DNA from 2 places in the Paraconexibacter sp. AEG42_29 genome. Region 2 is predicted to be linked to the other one. Evidence: riboswitches for the same ligand, from Rfam matches in the RefSeq annotation. Region 2 holds a riboswitch; the other holds the start of a gene.
The links. A riboswitch is a leader RNA that binds a small molecule or an ion and turns the genes downstream of it on or off. The one in region 2 is predicted to bind S-adenosylmethionine.
Positions count from the first base shown of each region.

Region 1: it holds a riboswitch for S-adenosylmethionine, as region 2 does, so the genes downstream of both, DSM112329_RS16560 (aminotransferase class V-fold PLP-dependent enzyme) here and thrC (threonine synthase) in region 2, are expected to answer to the same signal.

Region 1 is NZ_CP114014.1:3,413,816-3,418,220, forward strand. It holds gene DSM112329_RS16555 (long-chain fatty acid--CoA ligase) at 1-932, shown strand, start outside; gene DSM112329_RS16560 (aminotransferase class V-fold PLP-dependent enzyme) at 1,081-2,451, opposite strand; SAM riboswitch class IV at 2,490-2,613, opposite strand; gene DSM112329_RS16565 (SDR family oxidoreductase) at 2,719-3,474, opposite strand; gene DSM112329_RS16570 (acyltransferase) at 3,656-4,405, opposite strand, start outside.
Region 2 is NZ_CP114014.1:2,744,796-2,749,200, reverse strand. It holds gene DSM112329_RS13265 (hypothetical protein) at 1-457, shown strand, start outside; gene DSM112329_RS13260 (magnesium transporter CorA family protein) at 489-1,463, opposite strand; SAM riboswitch class I at 1,634-1,750, shown strand; gene thrC (threonine synthase) at 1,809-3,074, shown strand; gene DSM112329_RS13250 (ubiquitin-like small modifier protein 1) at 3,108-3,383, shown strand; gene DSM112329_RS13245 (acyltransferase) at 3,399-4,124, shown strand; gene ligD (DNA ligase D) at 4,140-4,405, shown strand, end outside.

The DNA.
Region 1 (4,405 bases), 670 kb from region 2:
CTCACGCCGCCGTGATGACCGGTGCCGAGCTGGTCATGCCCGGTCCCGACCTCTCCGCGCCATCCGTCGCGAAGCTGATGGTGGAGGAGGACATCACGGTCGCGGCCGGCGTCCCGACCATCTGGATGGGCGTCCTCCCCGAGCTCGAGGGCAAGGAGCTGCCGTCGCTGCGCGTCATCCTGTGCGGCGGCTCGGCCGTCCCGAAGTCGCTGTCCGAGGCGTACCGCGCCCAGGTCGGCATGCCGATCCTGCAGGCCTGGGGCATGACGGAGACGAGCCCGATCGGCTCGGTCGCGAACATCAAGTCGACGATGGCGGACCGGCCGGAGGAGGAGCTCGCGAACCTCCGCGCGACCGTCGGCATCATCAGCCCGCTGGTCGACGTGCGGATCGTCGAGCCCGGCAGCGCCGACGACCTGCCGTGGGACGGCAGCGCCCAGGGCGAGCTGCAGGTCCGCGGGCCGTGGATCGCCTCGGCGTACTACAACGACGACCGTGCGGATTCGTTCACCGACGACGGGTGGCTGCGCACCGGGGACATCGCGACCATCGACGCCGAGGGCTACATCCGGCTCGTCGACCGCACCAAGGACGTCATCAAGTCCGGCGGCGAGTGGATCTCCTCGGTCGAGCTCGAGAACGAGATCATGGGCCACCCGGACGTCGCCGAGGCGGCCGTCATCGGGGTCCCGGACGAGCGCTGGGGCGAGCGCCCGCTGGCCTGCGTCGTGGCCAAGCCCGGCACGTCGCTCGACGGGGACGCGATCAAGCAGTACCTCGACGGGCGGGTCGCGAAGTACTGGATCCCGGAGCGCGTCGAGCTGATCGACGAGGTGCCGAAGACGTCGGTCGGCAAGTTCTCCAAGAAGGACCTGCGCGAGCGGTTCGTCGGGGACGCGAGCGGCGCGACGAAGGCGGTCGAGACGGCCTAGAGCGGGCGAGGCGCAGTTCCTGGCCGAGGCGCCGCGGGTTCTGTCCGCGGGCCTCTGACCGGCGACTGCGCGTTCGCTGTGCCAGCACGTGCGCCGGTGGCATGTGGTGGCACATCGAGCATCGTCCGCCGGCGGATGGCAGGGGCCGTCAGACCGCGCGGCAGCCCGTCGGCGCGGCGGACGTGTCCGGCAGCCAGGCCGACAGGTCGCGGTCGTCGTCCAGGGGCTGCCAGGCGCCGTCGACCACCCCGTACTGCGCGTGCGCGCGCCCGCCGACCAGCTCGTGGAGGGCGAACAGCAGCCGGTCGACGTCGGCCGCGCTGCTGCCGACCCCGAGGCTCGCACGCAGTGCGCCGCCGGGCAGCCCGAGGCGCGTGAGCAAGCGGTGCGCGCAGAAGCGCCCGTCGCGGACACCGATCCCGTGCTCGGCCGACAGGTACGCGCCGACGTGCCCCGGCGCGTAGCCGTCGACGGTGAAGGCGACGACGCCGATCGCCTCGTCGCTGTCGGACCAGATGCGGTGGACGCTCACGCCCTCGAGCTCGGCCAGACCGGCGAGCAGCCGGTCCTTCAGCGCCGCCTCGTGCGCCTCGAGCGCGCCGGCGGGCAGCCCGCAGAGCGCGTCGCAGGCGGCGGCGAGGGCGACCGCGCCCAGCAGGTTCGGCGTGCCGCCCTCGTGCCGCTGGGGTGCCGGCAGCCAATCGGTCCCGTCGTCGCGGACGTCGTGCACCGCCCCGCCACCGAGCAGGTACGGCGGCGCGGCGTCGAGCCAGTCGCGGCGGCCGATCAGCGCGCCGGCACCGAAGGGCGCGTAGAGCTTGTGCCCGGACAGCGCGACGTAGTCGACGCCGCTCGCGGCCAGGTCGATCGCGCGGTGCGGCGCGAGCTGCGCGGCGTCGACCGCGACCCGGGCGCCCGCGTCGTGCGCCAGCGCGACGACCCGGTCCAGCGGCAGCAGCTCGCCGGTGACGTTGGACGCACCGGTCACCGTGACGAGCGCGGCCGGAGCAGCGTCGAGCGCCGCGGCCAGCGCGGCCAGGGTCCCTGCGACTGTGGTCTTGCCGGCCAGGCAACGGTGCGGGCCGGCCGTCCAGGGCAGCAGGTTCGCGTGGTGCTCGACGTCCAGGACGATCACGTCACCCGCGCCCGCCGGGACGCTGCGCGCCAGCAGGTTGAGCGAGTCGGTGGTGTTGCGCGTGAACACGACGACGTCCTGCTCACGCGCGCCGACGAACGCGCCGACCGTCGCGCGGGCCACCTCGTAGCGGGCCGTCGACGACTGGGACGGCAGCCCCGCGCCGCGGTGGACGCTGCCGTAGCCGGTCAGCGCGGCGGTCACGGCGGCGACGACCGACTCCAGGGCCGGGGCCGTCGCGGCCCAGTCGAAGTTCGCATAGCGGACGGCGTCCCCACCCAGGACGGGGACGTCCAGGTCGCGGCCGACGGTCGGCAGCAACGGGCCTCGGGTCGCGGCGGCGACGGGCGCGTCGGAGAACGGGCGATGCTCGATCAACGTCATGTGGGTCCTCGATCTGGTTCCGGGACCCGCTCGTGCAGGACCCGCGCTTGCCACAGGGACCGCTTGCGCGGCCTGTGCGACCTGGTCGTTCACCCGGGGCACCCCACCGCGGTGGAGGGTTGCCGGCCAGCGAGCCGGGGCTTGACGCTGGCACTCTTGACCGCGACGAAGGATGACGGGACGCGCGCCGGCTGTCAATACCTGATCGGGTTAGTGGACATTCGGGCGGGCGACCCTCAACCACGGCCTGCTGCGGCCGATCAGACGTCAGGTGCCGCGCAGCAGACCGCCGTCGACGGGGACGGCCGTCCCCGTGACGTAGGCCGCCTGCGCGCTGCAGAGGAAGGTCGCGACCGCCGCGATCTCCTCGACGCTGCCGACGCGGCCCACCGGGACGTCACGCGCGGCGGCGTCCTGCACCTGCGCCTCCGTCGCCCCGCTCGACAGCAGCCGCGCGGTCATGATCCGCCCCGGCAGGACCGAGTTGATCGTCACGCCGTCGGGCGCGACCTCGGTCGACAGCAGCTTCAGCGCGGCGAGCAGCCCGGAGCGCTCGGCGGTCGACAGCATCAGGTACGGCAGCGGCTCGCGCACGGAGGTCGACGCGACGTTGACCACCCGTCCCCAACCCTGCGCGCGCATCGACGGCAGCACGGCGGTCAGCAGCGCCAGCGGGGCGAGGACCAGGGTGCGGTGCGCGGCCTCCCACTGCTCGCGGGTGAACGCGAGCGGGTCCGCACCGGCGGGCGGCCCGCCGGTCGACGCGACGAGGACGTCGACCGGACCACCCAGCGCCGCGCCGGCGCTCGCGACCAGGCCGGCCGCGGCATCGACGTCGTCGCTGTCCCAGACGAGCCCGGCGACCGCACCCACGTCGGCGGCGGCGGCGGCGATGCGGTCCTGCGACCGGGAGCTGACGACGACCCGCGCGCCCTCTGCCACGAGCCCGGCGGCGATGCCCTTCGCGATGCCGGCCGACGCGCCGGTCACCAGCGCGCGACGGCCCTGAAGTCCGAGATCCACGCCGACGAGCGTACCCGCGGCCACGACCGTGGCCGGAGATGCAGTCGTATGTCGCCCGGCCTCGTCGCCCGTCTGACGACCAATTCTGGTCGTGGCAGCAACCAGAATCGGACGTCAGACCGTCTGGTGGTGAACGACGGCGCCCGGGATCGACGGCCGGGTGACCGCGGCGGCTCGCGCCTCAGGCCGCTGCCGCGTCCGCCGCGGGCCGGCGGACTGCCGGGCGAGCCGCCGGGGCGGCTATAGCCGCGGCCGCGGGCACACCGCGGACCGCCGGGACCGCCGGGACCGCCACCGGCACGCGACGCCGGGCCCGCGCGGCGGAGAAGCGCAGGGCCGGCCGCTCGAGCAGCGTCCACGACGCCCAGGACACCGGGATCGTCACGGCCAGCACGACGGCGAGTGCAGCCACGGGCCGGCCCTCGGGGAACAGGCCGAACCCGCGCAGGCCCAGCATCACCGGCATGTGCCAGAGGTACATGGGAAAGCTCAGGTCGCCGAGCGCGCGCACCGACCGCGAGTGCAGCACGCGGCTCGTCGTGGGCCGCGCGGCCACGAGGACGATCGCGGCGAACCCGACGGCGGCCGGGAGATCCCGCCAGATCCGGCCGGCCACTCCGGCGTTGCCCTCGTGCCAGATCCCGTTGAGCACGACGAGCCCCGCGCCGCCGGCGAGCAGCGCGGCGCTGACCCACCGCGACCGCAGCAGGCCGCTGCCGAAGACGACCGCGGCGGCCATCCCGGCCGCGAAGCACGGCACGAGCGCGGGCAGCGAGTTGGCGACCACCAGGTTCGCGGGCCGGCCGGCCGCCACGACGTTGAACGCGATCCCCGCCGCGAGCAGGAGCGCCGGCGGGACGATCAGCAGGGCAGGCCGCAGGCGAACCGGCGTCCGGCTGAGCACGAGCGCGGCGACGAGCGGCAGGACGAC
Region 2 (4,405 bases):
CGGGCTGCCGCAGGTCACCGCGGTGGACACCGTGCCGGCGATCACCGGCGGGGTGCGCTGTCCGGCCGCCGTCGCCAAGCTCCCGCGGGTCAGCCCCGCAGCCGGCGGCTTCGACTCCGTCGTCTACGCGAACGGCTCCACCATGCGCCTGCTGCCGGCCCTTCGTGCCGTCCGGCCGGGGCCGGGCCGCGTGCTCCCGGTGCCCCAGGCCTACCCGACCAGGCCGCCGGTCCTGAAGGCTCCGGCCCCGCGGCCGCCCGTGACGACGCGGCCCGTGCCGGCGACGCCTGCCCCCGCACCCCGCCCGGCGGCTCCGGCCCCGCGCCCTGCGACCCCCGCCACCCCTGCCCCGGCACGCCCTGCGGCACCGGTCCCGGCGCGCCCGCCCGCGCCCGCCGCGGCACCGTCGCGGCCCAGCGCGCCCGCCCCGGTGCCCGCGCGCCCCAAGGCACCCTGACCGACGACGAACGGCGGCCGGCCGGCGCGGGCTACAGCAGCCCGCGCCGGCGGAATGCGAAGAGCATCCCGCCGAGCAGCACGACCATCACGCCCACAACAGCCCAGAAGCCGGCGATGTGCCCCTCACCGGGGACGCCGGTGTTCATGCCGAAGATGCTCGCCAGCAGGGTCAGCGGGAGCAGGACCACGCTGAACGCGGTCAGGACGCGCAGGATGTCGTTCAGCTGGTGCGACAGCACGGACTCGTTGGTGGACTCGAGCCCCTCCGAGACCTCCTTGAAGTTCTCGAGCATGTCCCAGATCCGCTCGGACGCATCGTTGATGTCGTCGAAGTAGATGTCCAGGCCCTCGGGGATGTAGCGCTTCGTGCGCTCCAGGTCGCCCAGGGCGGCGCGCTGCGGCCGGACGATCTTGCGGAAGTTGATGATCTCCTGCTTGGCGTTGGAGATGTCCCGCACGACTTCCTTGGAGCGGCCCTCGAAGATGTCCTCCTCGAGGCGCTCGAGCTTGTTCCCGATCTTGCGCAGCATCGGGAACGACGCGTCGACGCAGTCGTCGACGATCTTGTAGAGCAGGTAGCCGGCGCCCTTGGAGAACAGCTGCTCGCGGAAGTCCTCGCGGGCCCGGGTCCGCTCGAAGAGGTACTCGACGGGGGCGAGCGCCTCGTTCGGGAGCGTGATGACGTAGTCGGGGCCGACGAACATGTCGAGCTCGGCGGCGTTGAGCCGGCCCACGTTCTTGTCGAACGCCGCGAAGTGCAGCACCACGAAGAGGTAGTCGGGGTACTCGTCCACCTTCGGGCGCTGGTTGCGCGAGTAGACGTCCTCGTAGTCCAGCGGGTGGAAGTCGAAGTGCTCCTCGAGCCAGGCGCGCTCGTCCTGCCGCGGCCGCTCGATGTTGATCCAGCGCAGACCGTCGTGCTCGACGATCTCGACGCGCGGGGCGTCGTCCTGCTCAGGCGGCCGTGAGGCTCCCGACCCGCGGGTGCGCGCGGTCCTCCGCAAGCGTGGCTTGGGCAGGTTCGGCACGGGGACTTCGGGGCTCGTCGGTCAGGGGCATGGCGGCGACGGGTCGGGGACGCGTCGTGCGACAGTTTACCGGGCGACGTGCGCGCGAGGTTCAAGCCCCGTTGGTCCGTGCCGATCGAACGTGTACACTCGGTCGTACATAGCTGGACACATCCAGAGGGGTGGAGGGACTGGCCCGACGAAACCCCGGCAACCAACCGCACGCGACGCACCGTCATCGGTGAACAGCAGCGGGAAAGGTGCCAATTCCTGACAGATGTGGCCGGAGTTCAGAGCCTTGCCGCACCGAACCTCCGCCACGAATCACGCGGAGGTTTTTTCATGCCGGCAACAGCCCTGAAGTGTCGAGAGTGCAAGACGGAGTACGCCCTGGAGGCGCGCTATGTCTGCGAGAAGTGCTTCGGTCCTCTCGAAGTCGCCTACGACTACAGCGCCCTCGCGGGCGATCCGGACCATCAGCGTCGCCGCATCCAGGCGGGGCCGCAGAACATCTGGCGCTACGCGGACTTCCTGCCGCTCGCCGGCGGCTCGCCGGGCGCCTCCACCCGCGGCGCCTCCCGCTCCGGCCTCCCGGCCGGGTGCACCCCGCTGATCCGCGCCGACCGCCTCGCGGCGGAGCTCGGCCTCAACGAGGTCTGGGTCAAGAACGACGCGGCCAACCCGACGCACTCCTTCAAGGATCGCGTCGTCTCCGTCGCCACCCACCGCGCCCGGGAGCTCGGCTTTGACACGCTCGCCTGCGCGTCGACCGGCAACCTCGCCAACGCCGTCGCCGCCCAGGCGTCCGCGCTCGGCATGCGCTCCTACGTCTTCATCCCGTCCGATCTCGAGGAGCAGAAGATCCTCGCGACCGGGGTCTACGGGACGAACGTCGTCGCCGTGAAGGGCAACTACGACGACGTCAACCGCCTCTGTACCGAGCTCTCCGGTGAGCGCGACCGGTGGGCGTTCGTGAACGTCAACATGCGCCCGTACTACGCCGAGGGGTCCAAGACCCTCGCGTACGAGATCGCCGAGCAGCTCGGCTTCCGCACCCCCGATCGCATCGTCGCCCCGATCGCCTCCGGGTCGCTCTTCACGAAGATCGCCAAGGGCTTCGAGGAGTGGCTCGAGCTCGGCATCGCCACCGGCGAGCTGCCGACCATGAACGGCGCGCAGGCACTCGGCTGCTCCCCGGTCGCCACGGCGTTCGAGAACGGCCACGACGTCTGCCGGCCCGTCAAGCCCGACACGATCGCCAAGTCGCTCGCGATCGGGAACCCGGCCGACGGCCCGTACGCGCTCGAGCTGGCCCGCCGCAGTGGCGGCAAGATCGACTCCGTCACCGACGACGAGATCCGCGAGGGCATCGCGCTGCTCGCCCGCACCACCGGCGTCTTCACCGAGACGGCCGGCGGCGTGACGACGGCCACGCTGAAGAAGCTGGCCGACCGCGGGGACATCGATCCCGACGAGCGCGTCGTCATCGTCATCACCGGCGAGGGCCTGAAGACCCTCGACGCTGTCCGCGACAGCTTCACGACCCACACGATCGAGCCGAACTACGACGCCTTCGAGGCCGAGTTCGCCGTCGCCGGGTCCCGTTAGAGCCCCACCCAGGAACCAGGAAAGCACCACGTCATGAGCGTCAAGGTCAAGATCCCCACCCAGCTGCGCGCGATGTCGGGCGGCGAGGGCGTCGTCACCGTCGAGGGCAGCACCGTCACGGAGGTCCTCGACGCGCTGTTCGCCGTGCACGGTGAGCTGCGTGAGCGGATCTACGACGACGAGGGCGGCCTCCGCCGGTTCGTCAACGTCTACGTCGGCGGCGACGACATCCGCTTCGAGCAGGGTCTGGACACGCCGGTCCCCGCCGGCGGCGAGGTCCAGATCCTCCCCGCCGTGGCGGGTGGCTGAGCGGTCCTCACGCTCGTGAGCGCCGCGCTGCAGCTGCTGCGCGCGCTGCGGTTCCGCCTCTGGGCGCTCACGGTCCAGGCGCGGCTGCGCCGGCTCGGCGGGCGCCTCGTGCTCGAGGTCGCGGAGGTGCCGCGGTTCCTCAGCCCGCCGCGGCTGGAGATCGACGGCTACCCCGGCACGCTCACGCTGCGGATCGGCCGCGACGTGAAGATCGGGCGGGATCTCGTGCTCGACGTGCGTGCCGGCCTCGACGGGACGATCGACATCGGCGACCGCGTGACCTTCCAGAACGGCGTGCGCCTGCAGCCGTGGGGCGGCGCGATCCGCCTGGCCGCGGACGCGCAGGTCCGCGATCGCTGCGAGCTGAAGTCCGCGGGCGAGCTGCGGGTCGGACGCCGCTCGATCCTCGGGCGCACCACGACCGTGCACTGCGAGACGGCCATCACGATCGGGGACCTCTGCGGGTTCGCCGAGCGCGTCACGGTCATCGACTCCGACCATGGCTTCGACGGGTCCGGCACGTTCTTCATGGAGCAGCCGCTGCGCAGCACCGCCGTGACGCTCGCCGACAACGTCTTCCTCGCCACGAACGTGGTCGTCCTGCGCGGGACGACGATCGGCGCGAACAGCGTCGCCGCTGCGGGCGCCGTGCTGAACGGCGGCGACTTCCCGGGCGGCCATGTCATCGCGGGGACGCCGGCGCGGGCGCTGAAGGCTCTCGGCGGCGGGGCGGGGTCGTAGAGTCGGCGGTCCCCGATGGCCGCCCCGCTCGACGACTACGCCGCCAAGCGCGACTTCGCCGCCACCCCCGAGCCCGGGGCGGACGACAGCACCAGCGCCGCCGGCGACGCCCCGCGGTTCGTCGTCCAGGAGCACAGCGCCACCCGCCTGCACTGGGACCTGCGCCTCGAGCGCGACGGGGTGCTCGCGTCGTTCGCCGTCCCCCGCGGCCTCCCGCCCGAGCCCGGCACGAACCACGTCGCCGTCCGGACCGAGGACCACCCGCTCAAGTACCTCGACTT